3 regions of the Dorea sp. 210702-DFI.3.125 genome follow, and region 3 is predicted to be linked to each of the others. Evidence: riboswitches for the same ligand, from Rfam matches in the RefSeq annotation. Region 3 holds a riboswitch; each other region holds the start of a gene.
The links. A riboswitch is a leader RNA that binds a small molecule or an ion and turns the genes downstream of it on or off. The one in region 3 is predicted to bind thiamine pyrophosphate.

Region 1 (7,426 bases), on a different contig from region 3:
CTCCATCATAAATCATAATCGCCGTCCATCCCACAAGCTGCAGCACATTTAACACTGCAAACAGAATACTTCCCTTCTGTCCAAAACTCATTTTTACAGTTTCCATTGCACTTTTTCTGACTTTACCACCGATTACACCTGCCAGGAATAACATAAGGCAGCCGATGATATGTCCTACGATAATTGCGAGAAGTCCTTTCCCCATTCCAAGTGGTGCCAGATAAGTTCCGGTCAGAATCTCCGCGATAGAAACGCCTGCTCCAAACCAGATCAGTCCATTTTCAAATAAACCTGTTCTTTTTTCTTCCATGATGTCTTTCCCTCTTTATGCTTCTTTCTTATATTCTCCCGTAATTGCAAATCCGTGATCCATAGGTCCGCTTCCTTTTCCGAGATCCAGCATCGCAGCCAGCGCTCCGGAAATGTAATCTTTTGCACGCTCTACGGATGTGTCCATATCAAATCCTTTTGCAAGGTTCGATGCAATGGCACTGGAAAGTGTGCAGCCGGTTCCATGTGTATTCGGATTATCAATACGTTTTCCGTTGAACCAACGATAATCACCGTCACGATAAAGCAAGTCATTTGCATCATTCAACTTATGTCCGCCCTTGCAGAGAACTGCGCAGTGGTATGTATCACTGATTTTCTTTGCAGCCTCGATCATATCATCTGCTGAGTGAATCTCCATTTCCGCCAGAACTTCTGCTTCTGGAATATTCGGTGTCAGAACACTGGCAATTGGAAGAAGACGTTTCTTTAAAGTTCCGATTGCCTCTTCACTGATCAGCTTCGCTCCACTTGTTGCTACCATAACCGGGTCAACGACGATATTTTTTGCTTGATACTCTTTCAGTTTATCTGCAATTTTCTCAATCAGCGCACTGGAAGATACCATTCCGATCTTCACTGCGTCCGGATAAATATCTGTAAAAATGTTGTCTAATTCCTCACCTAGAAATTCTGGTGTCACTTCCATAATCCCTGTCACACCTGTTGTATTCTGTGCGGTTAACGCTGTGATTGCACTCATCGCATAAACGCCATTTGCAATCATTGTCTTAATGTCTGCCTGAATTCCTGCTCCACCGCTGGAATCACTTCCGGCAATTGTTACTGCTGTTCTCATTGTTTTGCCTTTCCTTTTCTTATCTATTCAAAAAACACATCCGCCTTCAAAAAGCTTTCCATATAAATGTCTGCTTCTTCGCGGATCATTTCCTGATCTTCTTTACTTTCTTCGTCATACACGCCAACCGTATGATATCCTGCCAGTTTTGCTGTCTGGATCGCATACAATGCATCTTCAAAAACATACAGTTCTTCCGGATTCCTGTCCAGATATCCTGCTGCCATATGATAGACTGCCGGGCTCTGCTTTCCGGCTCCTGCCTGCGCGCATGTAAAAATATGTTCAAAATATTGACGTATTCCAAGACGTGTAAATGCATGTTCCAGGTGATCTTCATCACTGGCTGTCGCTGCCACGACCGGAATCTTTCTATCTGACATTTTTTGTAGAAATTCTTTTACTCCGGCTTTTAACGGCGCCTCGTAATAATAGAAATCTCTCACTACATCTTTGATCCCCTGACTGATTTCTTCTACAGATTGTTCAAGCCCATAGCGTGTCCGCATATATAATGCAGCCTCCGGGATAGACATATAATAAATCTTCTCGGCAAGTCCAGGCTCTGCTTCAATCTGCTGACTCGCAAGGTATCTCACACCCGCGTCCTGCCAGATGGACATAGAATCCAGAACTGTCCCGTCTATGTCTAAGATAACACCACCCATATTCTGTACAGAAACTTTTCCACAACATTTCTGCTCTGATGCATTTTTCTCCACGTCAGATTTATTTTCTAACATGCTTTCACCATCTTCTCAGTGGCTGCTTTCAGCTCTTCTGTCGCTTTCTTAATATCCGGTTTTGCGAAAATAGCGCTGATAACTGCGATTCCACAAAGTCCACAGCCTGACAACTCCTGCACATTATCTTTTGTGATGCCGCCAATTGCGATAACTGGAATATCTACAGCCTCACAAATTGCTTTTACCATCTCATGGTCAACTTCTACTGCGTCATCTTTGGAACTGGTCGGAAATACGGCTCCGACTCCAAGATAGTCTGCTCCGCGCTCCTGAGCGAGAAGTGCCTGCTCCACTGTCTGTGCTGAAACTCCGACAATCTTATCTTCACCAAGCTTTGCCCGGACATCTCCTGCTTCCATATCACTTTGTCCTACATGAACTCCGTCCGCGCCAACTTCCAGTGCAAGCTCCACATCATCATCTAGCACAAACGGTACCTGGTACTTTGCACACAATTCCTTGATTTCCTTTGCCTCCTGAAGAAAAGCATCATGATCGAGATGTTTCTCACGAAGCTGTACAAATGTAGCTCCACCTTCCAGTGCCTTCTCAACCTGACTGTAAAGTGTCTCTCCATTCAGCCAACTTCTGTCTGTCACTGCATAAAGCAGCAAATCTTTTTTATCGCACTTCATATTTTGCTCCTTCGTCTAACTGCTCTTTTGTCATGTTATAAATAGCATCAATAATTCTATTTCTATAGGTAGAATTACCGTCACCTTTCTGCATGTAACTCCAGCCAATCTCACCGGCAAGTCCCATCGTACAAACTGCCGCTGCTGCCGCCTCAAGCTTCTGCTCAGGATTTGCAACAAGATATGCTGTCATCAGTCCGGATAACTGACAGCCTGTTCCTGTAATTCTTCCCATTTCGGGACGTCCATTACGGATCACGTAACATTTTCTGCCGTCGCTGACAAGATCAATTGCTCCTGTAATTGCAACTATACTTCCGGATTTTTCAGAAAATGCTTTTGCAAATGCAACTGCTTCGTCCAGATTATCTTCTGTCACTGCGTCAGCTACATCCGCGTCAACACCCTTTGTAGTACCGCTTCCTGCAGCTAATGTCTTGATTTCGGAAATATTTCCACGGATTACATCAAACTTTATTTCCTGCATCAAGTTGACAGCTGTATTCGTTCTAAGAGAACTTGCTCCTGCACCAACCGGATCAAGCAGAACCATATGATTTAATTCATTTGCCTTATGACCTGCCGCCAACATTCCTTCAATCGTTCTTACATTCAGCGTTCCAATATTGATGTTCAGACCTCCGCAAATTGCAGTGATATCCTGCACGTCCTGCGGCTCATCTGACATGATTGGGCTTGCACCACACGCAAGAATCACATTTGCTACATCATTGACCGTAACATAATTCGTAATATTATGGACAAGCGGTCCTTTTTCTCTAACGTTCTGTAAACATGTACCTAGCATAATTCTCTCTCCTTTTTGTGTTGTGAACATTCGCTGATTTTTATATTGCTAACATAAATAGCAGATATACCTAATAAAAGATATACCTGCTAACATTTACGCATCTCTTTCCCTACGTTGGCATTATCCAAATCAGGTTGCAGGTCAAGGCATTCATCCCAATCTCAGCCTGCTTGATACGCAAGCCCCCTGTTGTTCGTTATTCGTTTCATATATATTATACATAATAGACAAAATTTTACAAGTTTATTAATTATAATATACTTTACTCTTATAATATATTATAATTATTACGTTACCGCCTCTGATACCTATGGTCTTGATTCTCCCATGCCGGAATTGAATTAAAAACCCCCGAAAGTGTACGAGACTTCCGGGGGTTTGTCACAATAAATGACCTTCTTATTTCTTTTCTTCCTACTGGCATTATAGCATATGTAAATTCCCTTTGCAATATTCTCAAAAATATTTTTTCACTTTTACTAATATTTTCTCAACGTATCATGACTGTCATCGGTAGTCTTATCAATCCTCTTTACTACCACATAATATCCGTCATCTCCTGCCGGTATTTTCACGCGGTCACCAACTTTATGTCCAAGTACTGCTTTTCCAAGCGGTGACTCGATGCTGATCAGTCCTGCCAGGGAATTTCCTCGGACACTTGTCACAATCCGGTATGTCTCCACTTCTTCATCATCTTCAAAATAAAGATCCACGGTATTATTAATTCCTATCTCGTCTTCTTTTGAATCATCAGACACAATGTTGGCAGTTTTTAACATTCTCTCTAGATAACGGATACGGCTTTCGTTGCGGTTCTTATCCTGCTTCGCTGCTTTATACTCAAAGTTCTCACTCAAGTCTCCCTGTGCTCTTGCCTCTTTTACTGCTTCCAGCTCTTTTTTACGGACAACAATCTTTCGGTACTCAATTTCTTCCTTTATTTTCTTTACATCACTTTCTGTCAGTTGTTCTCCCATATGATACAGTCCCTTCTATATTAATTGATAATGTTTCATTGCTTTTTCAATTCCGTCATTCATCACACTGTCCGTCACATATTCTGTATATGGATCCAATACAGAATCATGCTCTTTCATCGCTACTGTATGTGTGGCGTATTCGAACATCGCCAGATCATTGCTGCTATCTCCAAATACATATATCTGATCCATGTCATAGCCAAGATATTTCCTCATATACTCAATCCCGGTCGCTTTTGTATATTGCTTTTGAATACACTCATAACTTCCATGTCTCCGATCGATGACTGCCAGATCGTCACGGACTTCCTCTATGAATTTTACTACATCACTTGTCTGATCAGAGAGTAAGAACATTTTATCATAAATGAATCCGCCATCCTCTATATATTTCTTACAGCCTAAGCCCCAGGCTTTTCCCATGCGCTGTCTGATATCTTCGATTTCCGGAAAACGGGAACTATTTTGGGGAAAATATAGATCGTCACTGGCTTCCAGAACTCCTTCCATACGACACTCCTGAATCACCTGTATGTAACGTCTGCATTGCTCCTTGGTCAGTGTACTGTGCATCAGCACATTTCCCTGATAAATGATTTCCGTTCCACAACCGCACACATATCCGTCTACCGGTATGTGCTTCATAGAATCCAATGTATTACAAGATGTACGACCTGTATTGATAAACACAAGATGTCCGTTTTCTCTCGCCTGCTTCACTGCACGAAGTGTACTTTCCGGCACTATCTTCGTCTGTTCGTCAATCAATGTACCATCTACATCAAAAAATAATGCTGCTTTATTCATTCTGTCTCTCCTCTATCTTGATAAAAAGTTGGATTACTGTGATGTATTTCAGTTTTTATCTCGCAATTCCAAAATACTGATCCACGCCATTGGCAATCCCGGTTACGATTTGCCACTGATATTCGTCTGTCGCCATCTTCTGATCTTCCGTCGGATTACTCATATATCCCATCTCCACAATGGTCGTCGGAACCTGTGCCCAGTTGATTCCACTCATGGTATCTGTCTCCCAGACACGCTCTCTTTTTGCTCCGGTTGCTGCCACCATCTGATCTAAAATATCTGTAGAAAGTGCCTGACTTTGGGAATATAGATTTCCATTATATGGATTGGAAGCAGTCTGACAAATCGTCATCATGCCATTGGCACTGCTGCTATCTGAACCATTGGCATGAACACGGATAAATGCATCGGCATTGGCATTGTTTGCAATCTGTGCACGCTCTGCATTCGATACATTTACATCGTTCGTCTCTCGTATCATCAAAACATCATACCCACGGTTCATCAATTCTTCTTTCAGCTTCATAGAAACAGCCAATGTCAGTTCATATTCCTGAAGCCCTGATGTCTTGCCACTTGTCCCGGAAGCCACCTTTGCTTTCATTTCAGAAGAACCTGGGCCGACCGGTTCTTTCTCGCTATTCCCCTTTGCCTGATGTCCTGCATCAATCGCAATCAAATGTCCATTTTTCTGCGGCTGTTGTTCATTCGCCTCTTCTGCCTGTGATTGTCCGTCTGGCTGTGAAGCCTGTTCCTGCATATCTGTCTGTTCCTCTTGTATATTGTCTTCTTTTTTATCTTCTATATTTAATACCAGTTTGTCTGGATCTTTTTCCTTTGTCTTCGTTTCTTTTTCTGTTGTCCCACAGCCTGTAAGTACCATAAGCACTACAAGTCCCAGTAACAATACTCTTTTTTTCATATTCCACCTCCGTAAGTACTATTCTACCATAACTTTATTATTTCTTAAGTGGTTTTTTATAAATTTTCGATTTGTTTAAGAGTTTCAACATACTTTCGTCACATTTTCCTCTTATACTAAATGACAGATAGTTGAGAAAGACATCAGCTATCACCCCCTCATAGAAGTGCGAAAAGCACTTACTCTCATTCCTTTATATAACTATAACAGCACACGAAGCCTCGCCGGGAACGCACCCGCGAGGCTTCGCTGTGTCTAGAACACTCCTTTCATATCTACTCTTTTCAAATTTCCGTAAACCATGTACAATAAGAATAATGGTATTATCATTCATTGAGAGATTTACCAATTCAAGAATGTTAAAGGAGTGTCTATTATGTCTGGGGAACGTAAAAACACTATAACAAAATCTGCAACTGCTAATACTACAACGAAAAAAGGGCTGTCACAGGGACAGGCCGATATTCTGATTGCCATCGTTGCCATGACATGGGGAAGTTCCTATCTGATGATGAAAATCGGGTTGACTGGAATGCCGCCATTCTCTATTATCGCACTGCGCTTTTGCATTGCATTTATTACTGTTGCACTGGTTTTCTTACCGAAAATGAAACTGATGAACCTGCGCACTCTTGGATATGGAAGTATTCTCGGGCTGCTTCTGTTTGGTGTGTTTGCTTTTCTTGTTCCGGGAATGAAATACACGACCGCTTCCAATGCTGGATTCCTGGTTGGTATTGTGTCTGTATTCGTACCGGTAGTACACAGCTTTTTAAAACACAAACTGCCATCCAAACGTACAACTCTTGGAGTCCTTTTGGCTTTACTTGGAATCTGCCTGCTTACATTTCTCTCCACCTTTACAATTAATCTTGGAGATATTTTATGTATCCTCAGTGCATTTTCCTACACCATCCAGATTATTCTGATGGATTATTTTACAAAAGAAACTGACAGCTTTCTTCTTGGAATCTGGCAACTTGGATTTACCGGTCTGTATGGTGTGATCTTTACATTTTTATTTGAGACTCCCTCACTTCCAGGCAGTGGCGCGCAGTGGGGTGCAATTCTTGGTCTGGCAATAATCTGCAGTGCTTTTGGATTTATCGTTCAGCCAGTTGCTCAAGAATACACATCTCCGGAACATACCAGCATGCTTTTCGCACTGGAACCAGTATTTTCTATGATTTTTGCCTATATTTTTCTCCATGAGAAATTATCTCTGCAAGGAGCAATTGGGGCATTTCTGATTATGGTCGGTGTCGTGATTGCTGCAAGCACCCATGAAGAGTGATTACTCCCTCTTTTCCCGGAAATTTATTTTATTTTCCTATTCAAGAATGCCTCGGCATTCGGTTTAATGCGCAAAAAATGAGATTACAACTAATCT
Region 2 (7,426 bases), on a different contig from region 3:
GTTGAAGGAGCTGGAAGCAGAAGATGTAATAGAGAAAAGCTACAATAATATTGCCATTGTTCCGGAGATGATCGACTGTGACTATTACAAATTCAATAAAAAAGATGCAGAGTTTATGAATGCATATAAAGGGGAGTATATGTCACAGTACGAATGGGCTGCGTACAATAAAAAGTATCTGAATGACATTCATAAGAGATGGAAAAAGGAAAATAAATAAAACGGCTTTTAGAGAAAAAGCTTCCAGATGAAATGTATTTGTATCTGGAAGCTTTTTCTATGTATTCCTTTTTTTATGTATTCTATCTCCTGAGAAGATTCCTGCTATAAGTGGCAGGTGAATTATAAAATATCGATGTATTCGCCGGCAAGTGCTTTGTTCATGCTTCGTACGGCACAGAATTTACCACACATACTGCATGTATCACTGTGGTCATCCTCCGGACGACGGCTGTCGCGGATCGCTCTTGCAGTATCTGGGTCAAGAGCACAGGCGTACTGTGCTTCCCAGTCCAGTTTCTGGCGTGCATCAGCCATTTTATCATCAATATCTCTTGCACCAGGGATACCTTTGGCAATGTCAGCGGCGTGGGCGGCAATCTTAGAAGCGATGATGCCTTGTTTTACATCGTCTACATTTGGCAGTGCCAGATGCTCGGCAGGTGTTACGTAGCAAAGGAAAGCAGCACCGTTCATGGCAGCAACTGCGCCTCCAATGGCAGCAGTAATATGGTCATATCCAGGAGCAATATCTGTGACGAGTGGTCCAAGTGTGTAGAATGGAGCGCCCATACAGATGCTTTGCTGAACTTTCATATTGGCTGCGACCTGGTCAAGTGGTACATGTCCAGGACCTTCGACCATGACCTGTACATTATGTGCCCATGCACGTTTTGTCAGTTCGCCGAGGCGTACAAGCTCTTCAATCTGGCATACATCTGTGGCATCGGCCAGACATCCCGGGCGGCATGCATCACCAAGGGAGATGGTAACATCGTATTCTTCACAGATATCCAGAATTTCGTCGAAATGTTCATAGAACGGATTTTCTTCTCCGGTCATGCACATCCATGCAAATACAAGACTTCCTCCGCGGCTTACGATATTCATTTTACGTTTGTGTTTTTTGATCTGTTCAATAGTTTTGCGGGTGATTCCACAGTGCAGTGTTACAAAGTCCACACCGTCCTCAGCGTGAAGACGTACTACATCGACGAAATCCTGTGCAGTCAGAGTAGCAAGATCTCTTTGATAGTGGATGACGCTGTCATAGACCGGAACAGTTCCGATCATTGCCGGACATTCGTGTGTCAGCTTCTGCCGGAAAGGCTGAGTGTTGCCGTGGCTGGATAAATCCATAATGGCCTCTGCTCCGAGATTTACAGCACTCATCACTTTCTGCATTTCGATATCGTAATCTTTACAGTCTCTTGAGACTCCGAGATTTACATTGATCTTCGTGCGAAGCATACTGCCGACGCCTTCCGGATTCAGACATGTGTGGTTTTTGTTGGCACAGATTGCAACCTTGCCTTCAGCAACGAGCTTCATCATCTCGTCAGTGGACATATGCTCTTTTTGAGCAACGGTCTTGATTTCAGGCGTGAGAATTCCTTTTCTGGCTGCATCCATTTGTGTAGTGTAGTTTCTCATGTTCATTTTGCCTCCATTTTCATTTTTTGTCTGAGTTTTTCTATAGCGGTACAAGGTGGTGTCCCCAATGTATCGCTTGTATAAAAAAAGAAGATGCGTAGAGCATCTTCCTTAATTATCGCGTTAAGATATGTTCCCTACGTTGGCATTATCCAAATCAGGTTATGGGTCGAAGCGGAATTACGCTTCCTCTCAGCCGGTTTTCACCAGCTCCCCGTATGTAATTTTCGGAATGCCCATAGAATGATATGTATTGCATGGAACGTTCCGATTTACCAGTTATTATAGACCTGAAAAAATGTAAAAGCAAGATGAAAATGTGATTTTTGCCATTTTTGCCATAACTGGAAGCATTGAAAAATAGAAATTAGTTTCCTGCATAGGGCAATGTGTGGTAGAATAGAAATATCTTGTGAGCTATAACACATGATATTTTGAAAAGAGAATGTTCAAGTAGAAGGGAAGATATATATATGAGTGGAAAGAAAGGGGAACATGAACCGGAAAAAGAAGGGGTACTTGCAACGATATGGGATTATGCCAAGACATTTCTTATTATTTTTCTGGTCGTGTTTGCACTAAATAAACTGGTCTATATCAATGCGGTGATTCCGTCTGAATCTATGCAGACAACAATTATGAAGGGAGACCGGATCATCGGCAGCCGGCTTGCATACAAATCAAAAGATCCGCAGAGGTTTGATATCGTCATTTTTAAATATCCGGATGATCCATCTAAGATATTTATAAAAAGAGTCATTGGTCTGCCTGGGGAGACTGTGGAAGTGAAAGACGGAAAAGTATACATAGATGGAGCAGAGAAGCCATTGGATGACAGTTTCTGTAACGAAGTACCGATCGGAGATTTCGGACCATATGAAGTTCCACAAAACTGCTATTTTATGATGGGGGATAATCGTAATAACAGTTTGGATTCCAGGTACTGGAAGAAGCATTTCGTAGAAAAAGATGCGATTCTTGCAAAGGCCGTTTTCCGCTACTGGCCGTTTAGTGAGATTGGGAAGGTTGAGTAGACCGGACTAATAAAAGTAAGAAAAAGGATTTGAGAGGGAAAAACAATGAGTACAACAAACAAAGAAGAAAAAGTGGCAGATGTCAGCACGGAGAATATATACCGGCTGAACGGAAGAGTGCCACTGAAAAAAGCAATTCCATTCGGGCTGCAGCACGTACTGGCCATGTTTGTATCAAACCTGGCGCCGGTGCTGATCGTTTGCAGTGCCGCGCTGGTAAGAGGAACAGGGGAACACTTGACTTCTGCAGAGATCACCCAGCTTTTACAATGTGCTATGTTCGTGGCAGGTATCGGAACATGTATGCAGTTATATCCGGTGTGGAAGATCGGGTCTGGGCTTCCGATTGTTATGGGAGTCAGCTTTACGTTTCTTGGAAGTCTGTTAGTAATCTGTACCAATCCGGAACTTGGATATGAAGGGATGGTTGGTGCTGTTATTTTAGGCGGTATTTTTGAAGGACTGGTAGGTCTTAGCGCCAGATACTGGAAGCGCTTCCTGACACCAGTCGTATCCGCGTGTGTAGTTATCGCAATCGGACTTTCGTTATTGTCCGTAGGTATGGATTCCTGGGGCGGCGGAAGCGGAGTTGCTGATTTTGGTGCATGGTATCATCTGGTTGTTGGAGCATTTACACTGATTGTATGCCTGGTAGCCAGATATTTACTGAAAGGGGTATATAAGAATCTGAATGTCCTGGTAGGATTGATTCTTGGATATCTGTTGGCAATCATTTTTACGGTTGCAGGCATTGCGCCGATGGTAGACTTTTCCGGAATTACAAAGACTGTACAGGAAGTTGGAGTCTTCAGTCTGCCGAAGCTGGTCTTTCTGACCAGCCATAAACCAATCTTTGATATGGGAGCATTTTTGACAATTGCTATTGTATTTCTTGTATCTGCGGCAGAGACAACTGGTGCAACAAGCGCCGTATGTACCGGTGCTTTAGATCGCGAGATCAAGATGGAAGAATTGCAGGGGTCACTTGCTGTAGATGGATTCTCCAGTGCACTTTCCGGCTGTTTTGGATGTCTGCCGTTGACTTCTTTCAGCCAGAATGTAGGACTTGTAACGATGACGCAGGTCATCAACCGGTTTACGATTTTGATGGGAGCATTTATTTTGATTTTGTCATCACTTTTCCCGCCGCTGGGAGCATTTTTTAATTCCCTGCCACAGGCAGTTCTTGGCGGCTGTACAGTTATGATGTTTGGTTCTATTATGTATGAAGGAATCAAGATGCTCAAAGAATGTGAGTTCGATGACCGGACGATGGTCATTGTATCACTGGCATTTGCAATCGGTGTAGGACTGACACAGACATCCGGCAACTTCTTCAGTGCATTTCCACATGAGGTGGGAGATATCTTCAATGGAAATGCAGTGGCAGGTGTGTTTGTGGTATCTCTGCTGTTGAGTTTGTTTTTGCCGAAAAAGAAAAAATAATTTTGTGAATAAAATAGCATATGTTGACCAAAAGTAGTTTGGCAGGTTATAATACAAAAAGACAATTTAAAAGAAGATAATTAAAAAAGACTCTGACGGCAAGGTAATCCGAGCGGGAATAGTCGAATATATCGGACACAGGGAAGATGCAGTTGGGGAAAGTGCATCTTCCTTGTACAAGAATCCATCATGCAGAAATCGCATCTGTACAGATTTCTCAGGGTGAATACTACTTTAGTGGCAGATATAAGGACTTTTTTCCGGAAGGAGAAAGGTCCTTTTTCGTTGGGAAAAATTTGGAGGAAGACATGTTAAAGGTAGCGATTTACGGAAAAGGTGGAATTGGGAAATCCACAGTAACTTCGAATCTGGCGGCAGCATTTGCTACAATGGGGAAAAGAGTCATTCAGATAGGCTGTGACCCGAAAGCAGATTCTACAATTAATCTGCTGGAAGGAAAGCCTCTTCGTCCGGTCATGAACTATATGCGGGAGGAAGACGAGGAACCGGAGAAATTAGAAGATATTTCAAAGGAAGGATTTGGCGGCGTACTGTGTATAGAGACAGGCGGCCCGACGCCGGGACTGGGATGTGCTGGCAGAGGTATTATCGCAACATTCCAGCTTCTGGAAGATTTGAGACTTTTTGAGACATACAAGCCGGATGTAGTGCTCTACGATGTTCTCGGAGATGTTGTGTGTGGCGGCTTTGCAGCACCGATCCGGGAAGGCTATGCAGAAAAAGTATTGATTGTAACGTCCGGAGAAAAGATGGCGTTGTATGCGGCTAATAACATTTCCAGCGCAGTTCGCAATTTTGAAGACCGAAGCTATGCACGGGTGTTTGGCATTGTACTGAATCACAGAAACGTGGAAAATGAGGTGCAAAAAGTGCAGGCATTTTCTAAGGAAAGCGGAATTCCAATCGTGGGAGAGATTCCAAGAAGCGATGAGATCATCCGTTACGAAGATCAGGGACAGACGGTGATTGAAGGAAATCCAGAGTCAGAGATTAGTGGAAGATTCTATGACCTCGCAAAAAAATTACTGGAAAGCGAGGAGTAAGGACATGGTGGGAATTACGAAGATGAAAGCAGAAAAACAGAAAGCGGAAAAAGAAGCATTTTTCTGTACAACGAAAGAACTAAGCAGGCTTGGCCTGGAACAGATTCCGACACAGTTTCAGTCACACAAGCATCTGATCTACAGTTCGCCGGCTACACTGGCATTCAATTCACCGGGAGCAGAAGGCTTTGGCGTGAAGCGTGCCGGTCTTGCAGTACCAGATTCCATTATGTTGATCGTGGCTCCGGGGTGTTGTGGAAGGAATACTTCACTGATCAGTTCGATGAAGGAATATAATGACCGGTTTTATTATCTGATGATGGACGAGACCGATATTGTGACGGGAAGACATTTGAAAAAGATTCCGAAAGCAGTAGAGGAAATCTGCAGTGTCTGTCCGAAAAAACCGTCGGTCGTTATGATCTGCATTACCTGTGTGGATGCCCTTCTTGGAACGGATATGGAGCGGGTGTGCAAAAAGGCGGAAGAACAGGTAGAGATTCCGGTCAGACCTTGTTATATGTATGCACTTACAAGAGAAGGCCGAAAACCACCGATGGTACATGTAAGGCAGTCCTTATATTCGCTGCTTGAGCCGGGAAAAAAGAAAGGCAATGTAGTCAATCTTTTGGGATTTTTCTCGCCGCTTGTGGATGACTGTGAGATTTATGATCTGCTGCATAGTGCGGGAGTGAAGACGATTCATGAGATTTCCAGATGTAAGGATTATATGGAATATCAGACTATGTCAGAAGCGAATTTCAATCTGGTACTGCACCACGAAGCAAGATTTGCAGCAGAAGATTTTCACAACCGGCTTCAAATTCCATTTATCGAGCTTCGAAGACTCTACCAGATAGACAAGATTGAAAACCAGTATCATGCACTTGGTAATGCACTCGGTGTTGCATTTTATGATGAAAAATATAAAAAGCAGGCAGAAGATGCACTGGAAAAATTCCGGCAGAAGTGTCCGGATGCTTCTTTTGCAATCGGAGAATGCCTGAACGCTGATCCATTTGAACTATCATTAGCCTTGATACGTTACGGATTTTCTGTACCGGAAATTTACGGGACAATCACGGTGGAGAACTTCACATACATTCGTTCTCTGGCAAAAATAAGTCCAGAGACGAAAGTATTTTCCAATATGGAACCGACGATGATTTATTATGACCCGGCGAAAAGCGATGTGAATCTGGCAATCGGAAAAGATGCCTGTTATTATCATCCGGATTGTCCATATGTCATGTGGAACGGGGAAGAACAGCCATATGGATATGCAGGAGTGAGAAGATTATTCGAACAATTACTGGAGGTAGTATAGTGAGAGGACTTAGAAAATATCTGACACCATTTGCACCGGATCAGTCTGGTGCGGTGTCCGTGTTATATGAACTTGGGGGACTGATCGCAATCTGTGACGCCGGCGGCTGTACAGGAAATGTATGTGGTTTTGATGAGCCGCGCTGGTTTGAACAAAAAAGTGCCTTGTTCAGTGCGGGACTGCGTGATATGGACGCAATTCTCGGACGAGATGACCGTCTGGTGGAGAAGCTGGTGGATGCAGCTTCAAAGCTCGATGTAAAGTTTGTAGCAATCATCGGGACACCGGTTCCGGCAGTAATCGGAACGGATTACAAGGCACTTGGAAGAATGTGCGAGAAAAAATTAAATATGCCTGTTATCACCATTGATACAGATGGTATGGAATTATATGATGTGGGCGAAGAAAAAGCATGGCTGGAGCTTTTCCGGACATTTGCAGAAAAGGAAATGATTGATAAGGCAAGTGAAAGAATTAAGCCGAATCTGGATATTGAGAAAAAACAGGGAAAGATCGGGGTTCTTGGATTAACGCCGCAGGACATAAGTGACCTTCAGGCACCAAAGAAGATTCGAGAATATTACCAGGAAAAAGAAGGAAAAGAAGCAATCTGCTACTGCATGGGAGAAAATGTCTGCCGGAGCACGGATGGTCTTGATAATCATCGAACAGCAGGAGAGGTTGAAAAAAATATTGTAGTTTCCCCGGCGGCTCTGGCAGCTGCGAAATATCTGGAAAAAACATTTGGCACACCTTATGAGGTCACTTACCCAATTGTAGAAGAGCTGGTTCCGGATATGGATTATCGGAGAAAGAAAATCCTAATCGTGCATCAGCAGGTTATTGGAAATGCAATGCGTGCAGAAATCAGACGAAGATGCCAGAAAGTAAATGGTGATCCA
Region 3 (7,426 bases):
ATTCTTAGCTACATATTTTGTGGCTGAAAATGGCTTCAATCTCTGCATTTTCTATATTCTTTTTGAGGAAAAAGTACACAGTTCAGACTTACTTGGACATTGTAATTTATAACCATCACCTATGTAGCTCCTTCCTGATAATAGACACTTTAACACATTTATTCTATCAAAAGTTTGATTTCCTTACAATAGAGAATATTTAGTATTTTCTCAGGATTTAATTTTTCTCTCTGGTGTGCTATCTGACGCCAATATCAAACATCTCCCTGCAAATCATTTTTCCACATGTTGTTTTGAAAATACTATGATAGGCTTTTATAGCTGCTTCCTTCGATAAACCATCCTCCATAATATTAACCAGGAAATCAGCTTCTACTAATATTTGATAATCAATTTCATTAATGTTATCATAAGTATGATGATGTGCGATCAGATACTGAACCCGATTAGATACATCTTGATCAAATCCTAATTCTCCGAGTAGCTTTTCTGCGATTGCCGGGCCTTCTTTTTCTTGTAATTTTCCATTGCAATTTCCATATTTTTCTTCACAGAAATGAATTCCAATATCATGTGTCAAAGCAGCTGCTTCAATGGTAAATAAACATTTCTCATCTACATTCTCCGTTTCTGCTATCAATTTTGCATAGCTATGCACTTTACAGAAATGTTGAATTCTCTTTGCATCTCCTTTATATAATTCAATCATTGCCAAATGTAATTTATTTATCATCTAAATTTTCCTCCTCTTGCACATTTTAACATCTCTCAAATTAATTCTATGTTTTCCATAATGTATATTACATTTTCATTCTTGAATCTGCATCTTTAAAAAACAGTCAATTCAAAATGATTTCGATTTGTTTTTATAAAACCTTCTTTTTGTAACTTTGATATCTCTGTAGACATTGCTGCTCTATCAATACAAAGATAATCCGCCAGTTGCTGCCGGTCAAAAGGAATATCAAAGGACAAAGACGAATGTCTGATGGACTCTGCAGACAGATATGATAATAGTTTATCCCTTGTCGTTCGCTTGCAAACATGTGTGATCTTATCGTTCAGGAGCAGTATCTTATTTGCCAGGACACTGACCAGGTTGCGGATCAGCTTCTGATGATGCTCGCATGCAGTTGGACAAGTGACCAGCAGCCTCTGGATATTTAGGAAAATAATCTCACAATCCTCATCTGCTACCACACTGATATTCAGAACAGCCCCCGGGCTTGCTGCATACGGTTCTCCAAAAAAATCGCCGGCATGGCATTTTGATAAAATATTCCGATGTCCCCATAAGTCTTCCTGAATCACAAGAACACAGCCTGACACCACGAGTCCCATTACTTCTGTAGAATCTGCTGCTCTGAAAATATAAGAATCTCTCTCTTTTGAAACTGCTGTTGCCTCTACACAATGCAAGATAGATAATATCTCGTCATCCGTAAGACCTTTAAAAAATGAACTGTTTTTTAGAATCGGTAAATATTTTTCCAAAATCATTCCTCCTGTTGGAAATCAAACATACAAGTTGTATTTATCATACTATAATTCTGATAGAAACAAAAGTTAAATGTTATTGATGGAGGGTAAAAATGATAAGAAAGATTATTCGAATCGATAAAGAAAAATGTAATGGATGTGGTGCCTGTGCAACTGCCTGTCACGAAGGTGCCATTGACATCATTAACGGAAAAGCAGAATTGGTAAGAGAACATTTCTGTGACGGACTTGGTGATTGTCTCCCGGAATGTCCTACCGGTGCCATTTCATTTGAAGAAAGAGAAGCACCTGCATATGATGAAGAAGCTGTGAAAGAAGCACAGAAAAAAATCGCCGTTCAAAAACAGGCAATGCCTCCTCACACCGGCTGTCCGGGATCTAAAATCATGCAGATCCGACGAACAGAAACACCAAAGTCTGAAGAACCATCTTCAGCTGCAGATTCAGTATCAAAACTTCAGAACTGGCCGGTACAGATTAAACTGGCTCCAGTCAGTGCACCTTATTTTAACAATGCAAAGCTTTTAATTGCAGCCGATTGTACTGCTTATGCTTACGCAAGCTTTCATCAGGATTTTATTCGGAATAAGGTAACATTAATTGGCTGTCCGAAATTAGATCAGGTGGATTATAGCGAGAAACTGACTGCAATCATTCAAAATAACAACATTCAAAGTGTAACCATCGTGAGAATGGAAGTTCCATGCTGCGGCGGTCTGGAAATGGCTGCCAAAAAGGCTCTTCAAAACAGCGGAAAATTTATTCCCTGGCAGGTTGTAACGATAAGTATTGATGGAAACATTATGGAATAAAAAGGATTATTAGTTTTAGTTAACTGTATATTCTAAAAAGCCGTGTGAAACATAACTGTAATTTCACACGGTTTCTTTTCTTATGTATTTAGTTATTGTTTCATCATAATTTCTACTAATGTCGACAGCAGCTTATCAACCTGGATCGGCTTTGCTACATGACCATTCATTCCAACAGAAAGAGCCTTTTGTGTGTCCTCTGCGAACGCATTCCACATCTTAAACGGCACGTTGGGTTCTTTTACTTTTTATTTTTTGTTATATCCCATATTTTTTTAAATCTACTTTTCCATCGATTACCTCAATCCCGTCTGCTTCCAGCAATTGTGCCTGCACACTTTCTCCTCCAAAGGCAAATGCACCGGCTAATTCTCCTTTCGCATTGACCACACGAAAGCAAGGAATATGTTCCGGATCCGGATTCTTATGAAGCGCATTTCCAACTGCTCTTGCCATCTTTGCATCTCCTGCCAGCTCTGCAACTTTACCATAAGTCGCAACATGACCTTTGGGAATCTTTTTCACTGCCTCATAGATTCTTTTTGTCGGGCTGTCCGTAATCAGATCATAGCTCTCGGAAATCATTCTTTGAATCTCATTTTCAGGAATAGAACCATCTAAAATGATGGTATTCCAATGTTCTTTATTCTGATGATACCCTGCAATAACAGAGGCATAAGTACTGCGCCAGAAATCTCTCCACTGCGGATCAACTTTAACATTTAAATTAACATATCCATTTCTTTCATAAATCCATAAAAATGTTTTCTTACTTCCTTTTACTCTTACCAGCTGCCAGCCCTGATCGCGAAATGGTCTTTCTTCATACACATTCGGGAAAGATAGCGCATACTGCAAAACTTCTTCTCGCGTTCTCATACTAAAAACCTCCGTTCCCTACAATCATAAAAAAATTATTTATTTGTAATCTGACATTTCACATCTACAAATATATATAATCATTCATAACTGGCTGTAAACCATTCTTTTTCAGCGCATCGAATACTTCATCCACCGTTCTTCCGTCTGAAATCTCAAACTGGTCGTCACCTTTATCTTCGATATCTTCCACATGACTTCCAATTCCTGTGCTGACTCCTGCGGATATCTTGGTCGCTGCAATGTTTACCAGATTATCACGAACACGGGCACATTCTCTTGTAGACACCGTAATACTTGCAAATGGCATGAACAGACGATATGCACAGACTACCTGAAGTAACTGCGGCTCATGAACATCCATCGGGTTAATGCGATCATTATTGATGATCGGACACAATCTTGGACAAGAAAATGCAATCTCTGCATGCGGATATTTTCTTTGAAGCAAATATGCATGATAACCTGTCGCAAAAGCATCTTTGCGGAAATCATCCAGTCCAAGAAGTGCCGCAAAACCAACACCTCGCATGCCACCCTTAAGTGCACGTTCTTGTGTGTTCAATCTATATGGAAAAATCCTTTTATGTCCTGCTAAATGTAATGTTTCATACTTATCTGAATTGTAAGTCTCCTGGAAGACTGTCACATAATCTGCTCCGCATTTATGAAGGTATGCATACTCATCCGAATTCATCGGATATACTTCAAGACCTACCACTTTAAAATATTTTCGTGCAATCTCGCATGCCTTTCCAATATACTCCACATTAGATTTTGTCTTACTCTCACCTGTAAGAATCAATATTTCCTGAAGTCCGGTCTTGGCAATAGCAGCCATCTCTTTTTCAATCTCTTCTTCATTAAGCTGTGCACGGCGAATCTTATTATGACAGTTGAATCCACAGTAAATACAGTAATTTTCACAGTAGTTTGCAATATAAATTGGCGTAAACATATACACACTGTTTCCAAAATGCTTTCTTGTTTCAATCTGTGCTTGCTGCGCAATCTCCTCTAAAAGCGGAAGTGCTGCCGGCGAAAGCAGTGCCTGAAAATCCTCTGGTGTCCGGTTATCATGCGCCAGTGCTCTTCTTACATCTGCTTCTGTATATTTATCATAATCATATGCTTTCATTGCAGAAATAACCTGGTCCATCACATCAGATTCTTCCAACTGCTCCATATCCGGAAGATACTTCATATGATCGATACGATTCTTTTTCATATCTTCCAGTATTTCTTCATTTACAATACTTTCATTAAAATGACCATCTTTTTTACTGGTCTGCATTGTTTCTACCATCGCTGTTACATTGATCCTCTCGTATATCTTTTCTTGTATATCTTTATACTTGTATTCTGTTATCAGTGCAATTTACTCATGCAAAAATCCTGTTAATGGTGAAGACGCACTTGCTCCTTTATCCAGTATTCTTCCTAATCCGGAAAGATAAGCACTTCTTCCTGCCTCAATTGCCTTTTTAAACGCTTCAGCCATAACCTGGACATCTCCTGCTGTCGCAATAGCAGTATTGGCCATCACTGCTGACGCACCCATTTCCATAGCTTCACATGCCTGTGACGGACGACCGATTCCTGCATCAACGATAATTGGAAGATCAATCTCATCAATAAGAATCTGGATAAACTCTTTTGTACAGATTCCCTTATTTGAACCGATTGGAGAACCAAGAGGCATCACACAGGCTGCCCCTGCATTTACCAGATCTCTGGCTGCATTCAAATCCGGATACATGTATGGCATAACAACAAACCCTTCTTTTGCAAGGATCTCTGTTGCCTTGATTGTCTCGTAATTATCCGGAAGAAGGTATTTCGAATCGTGAATAACTTCAAGCTTTACAAAATCTCCACAACCCAGCTCTCTGGAAAGTCTTGCAATACGGACTGCTTCCTGCGCATTTCTGGCACCGGATGTATTCGGAAGAAGTGTTACGTCCTTCGGCACATAATCCAGAATATTAGCAAGTCCGCCTTCATTAGCACGGCGCAAAGCAAGTGTTACGATCTGTGCTCCTGCTTTTTCAATACATGCTTTCATAAGCTCCAATGAAAATTTTCCAGATCCCATAATAAAACGGGAAGTAAATTCATGTCCTCCCAGGATTAATTTGTCTTCATTTGTGTTTGTTGTTGTCATTTTTTTATCCACCTTTCTTTGTTTACTCATAAATTATAATACCTGCTATTCGCATATCGTGAAGCTTAGAAGCTTCCGCCGCCCATAAAATGCAGAATCTCTACAACATCTCCATCTTTCAGTACAGTTGTATCGTAATTTTCTCTTTTGATGATCTCCTCATTCAATTCTACTACTACCTGCACCGGAATATAATTACATGCTTTCAAGTATTCCGTTACTGACACTGGTTTTTCCAATGTTCTGTTCTCTCCATTGACTGTAATCATGGCTGCTCCTTTCCGGAAATGCGAGTGCGCATCCTGCCGGAGGCTTTTTATATAAAAGGAAATGTAATTTCCTATTATATAAAACAGAGTTCACAAAGAAATACACCCGCGGTGGTGCACCCCTTCATGAACTCTGTTCACTCTCAAAATTTCCTATATTCTATGATTCGCACCTGGCTTAGAAGAAAAGACGTGGTTTCCTATGCATAATAAAGGAGATACACCAATGTATCTCCCGTAACATTATCTTATACGTTCCTACGTTGGCATTATCCAAATCAGGTTCTGGGTCGAAGTTGAAGACTTCCTCTCAGCCTGCTATCACAAGCTCCCCTTTTATTTACAATGCCTAGTATAAATCGATTTTTATTTTGTGTCAAGAGCACTCGGTAATTTCTTCGTTGCTTTCTTCACCTACTTATCTATAAACACGGATATTTTTATCTCCGTCTCGTCTCTTGTATAGACGATGCCATGAATATACTTGCCATCATCAGTCACTTTGCTGATGATATTGTCATAGCATGTTTCTCCTTTATACTGATACTGCTTGACTAACTGAGCTTCTTTCACTTCTTTCGTGTCCAGTTTTTCCACCGGAAAATACACATATACTTTTTCAGAATTTGTGTCAAATGCATAGGCACTGGCTACCTGCTTCGCATCAATAAATCCATTTCCATTCCAATTCTCCTGTGAATCCAGACTGGTTTTTTCAAGTATGATCTGATCCTTTGGATTTTCTGTAATCAGGATAATATCATCCTGAATTTTTTTCTCACATTTTACATAGGTATCTTCACCCGCACCCACAACACGATATCCATTCATCAGATACAGTTGATTCTCTATTCCATTTTCAATCGGCCAGCCAGCCAGATTATAATATGGACACCGAACCGTCTGATATGCTTCCCGGCTCTCGTAATCCGTAAGCAATATTGTATCAACGCCTGTCTTCTGGCTTATCTGCGATACAGGAATCTGCTCTACGTCCTGATTGGCATAAGATACAACAGCTCTTGCAGATTCCTTCTGCAAGACTTCTGCCAGATTTTCCCCATCATAAAATGTGTGGATCATTCCATTTTTTTCATCTTTTACCGTTCCATACTCACCATAACATACATAGGCACTCTCTGCGTGAAGTCCTGTGATGTTATACATTTCTTGTGCAAATGCTGTGGCAATCTCCTGAAACTGATAATTATCAAGCCCGTCCGTATTCTTTTTCTGTCCTGATATCGCAACTAAAAAATCTGCCCCCTTGTACTTCATTTTCACGAATACATTTCCGGTGGGAGCAGGGAAAAAATCCGGCACCGGACTTGAACTGTATTTCTCACAGTTTATCTCTGTAATCTTTGCATCGATTCCATATTTTTCTCTTATATAATTTTTCGCATTTTCCCGTCCTTGCTTTTCATAACGCTTCATTTCTCTCTTTTCTTCCAGCGTATAGTCACAACCTGTCACTGTGACCATTATCAAAGCAAGAAGGATCCAATAAACGGCTTTTCTTTTTCCCATACATCTCCTCCCAATCCATCCCCTCATTTGCTATTACTTTTTTAATTATACTGCTCTTTATAAATCTCTGTCAATTTTATACAACAGACACCTTGTTATTCCACACAGAACCAGTTAAAATATACTTTGCAAATGAATGTTGCAAATGTTATTTGTGGGGGATTGTTACATATGAATAAGAAAAATCAATACACAGACTCTGTAAAGGAAACGTTGATTCTGACGCTTGCTGTGGCAATTATTGCCGCTGCAGTCTACTTCTTCCTTGTACC

Region 1: another riboswitch for thiamine pyrophosphate. It lies ahead of thiM (hydroxyethylthiazole kinase); the one in region 3 lies ahead of thiS (sulfur carrier protein ThiS).
Region 2: another riboswitch for thiamine pyrophosphate. It lies ahead of thiC (phosphomethylpyrimidine synthase ThiC); the one in region 3 lies ahead of thiS (sulfur carrier protein ThiS).

The regions. Positions count from the first base shown of each region.
Region 1 covers NZ_JAJCNF010000024.1:11,362-18,787, forward strand. Annotated here, with positions in the region: gene cytX (putative hydroxymethylpyrimidine transporter CytX) at 1-310, opposite strand, end outside; gene thiD (bifunctional hydroxymethylpyrimidine kinase/phosphomethylpyrimidine kinase) at 326-1,129, opposite strand; gene LI164_RS11335 (HAD family phosphatase) at 1,153-1,872, opposite strand; gene thiE (thiamine phosphate synthase) at 1,866-2,510, opposite strand; gene thiM (hydroxyethylthiazole kinase) at 2,497-3,318, opposite strand; TPP riboswitch at 3,411-3,520, opposite strand; gene LI164_RS11350 (GreA/GreB family elongation factor) at 3,801-4,301, opposite strand; gene LI164_RS11355 (Cof-type HAD-IIB family hydrolase) at 4,317-5,111, opposite strand; gene LI164_RS11360 (N-acetylmuramoyl-L-alanine amidase) at 5,167-6,036, opposite strand; gene LI164_RS11365 (DMT family transporter) at 6,413-7,330, shown strand.
Region 2 covers NZ_JAJCNF010000004.1:22,024-29,449, reverse strand. Annotated here, with positions in the region: gene LI164_RS03145 (LytTR family DNA-binding domain-containing protein) at 1-220, shown strand, start outside; gene thiC (phosphomethylpyrimidine synthase ThiC) at 343-1,653, opposite strand; TPP riboswitch at 1,770-1,880, opposite strand; gene lepB (signal peptidase I) at 2,127-2,687, shown strand; gene LI164_RS03130 (uracil-xanthine permease family protein) at 2,733-4,133, shown strand; gene LI164_RS03125 (P-loop NTPase) at 4,442-5,197, shown strand; gene LI164_RS03120 (nitrogenase component 1) at 5,202-6,524, shown strand; gene LI164_RS03115 (nitrogenase component 1) at 6,524-7,426, shown strand, end outside.
Region 3 covers NZ_JAJCNF010000035.1:3,023-10,448, forward strand. Annotated here, with positions in the region: gene LI164_RS13590 (HD domain-containing protein) at 239-733, opposite strand; gene LI164_RS13595 (Crp/Fnr family transcriptional regulator) at 829-1,494, opposite strand; gene LI164_RS13600 (4Fe-4S binding protein) at 1,593-2,312, shown strand; gene LI164_RS13605 (response regulator) at 2,405-2,542, opposite strand; gene LI164_RS13610 (methylated-DNA--[protein]-cysteine S-methyltransferase) at 2,571-3,191, opposite strand; gene thiH (2-iminoacetate synthase ThiH) at 3,256-4,497, opposite strand; gene LI164_RS13620 (thiazole synthase) at 4,570-5,355, opposite strand; gene thiS (sulfur carrier protein ThiS) at 5,421-5,624, opposite strand; TPP riboswitch at 5,863-5,969, opposite strand; gene LI164_RS13630 (hypothetical protein) at 6,039-7,154, opposite strand; gene LI164_RS13635 (YitT family protein) at 7,326-7,426, shown strand, end outside.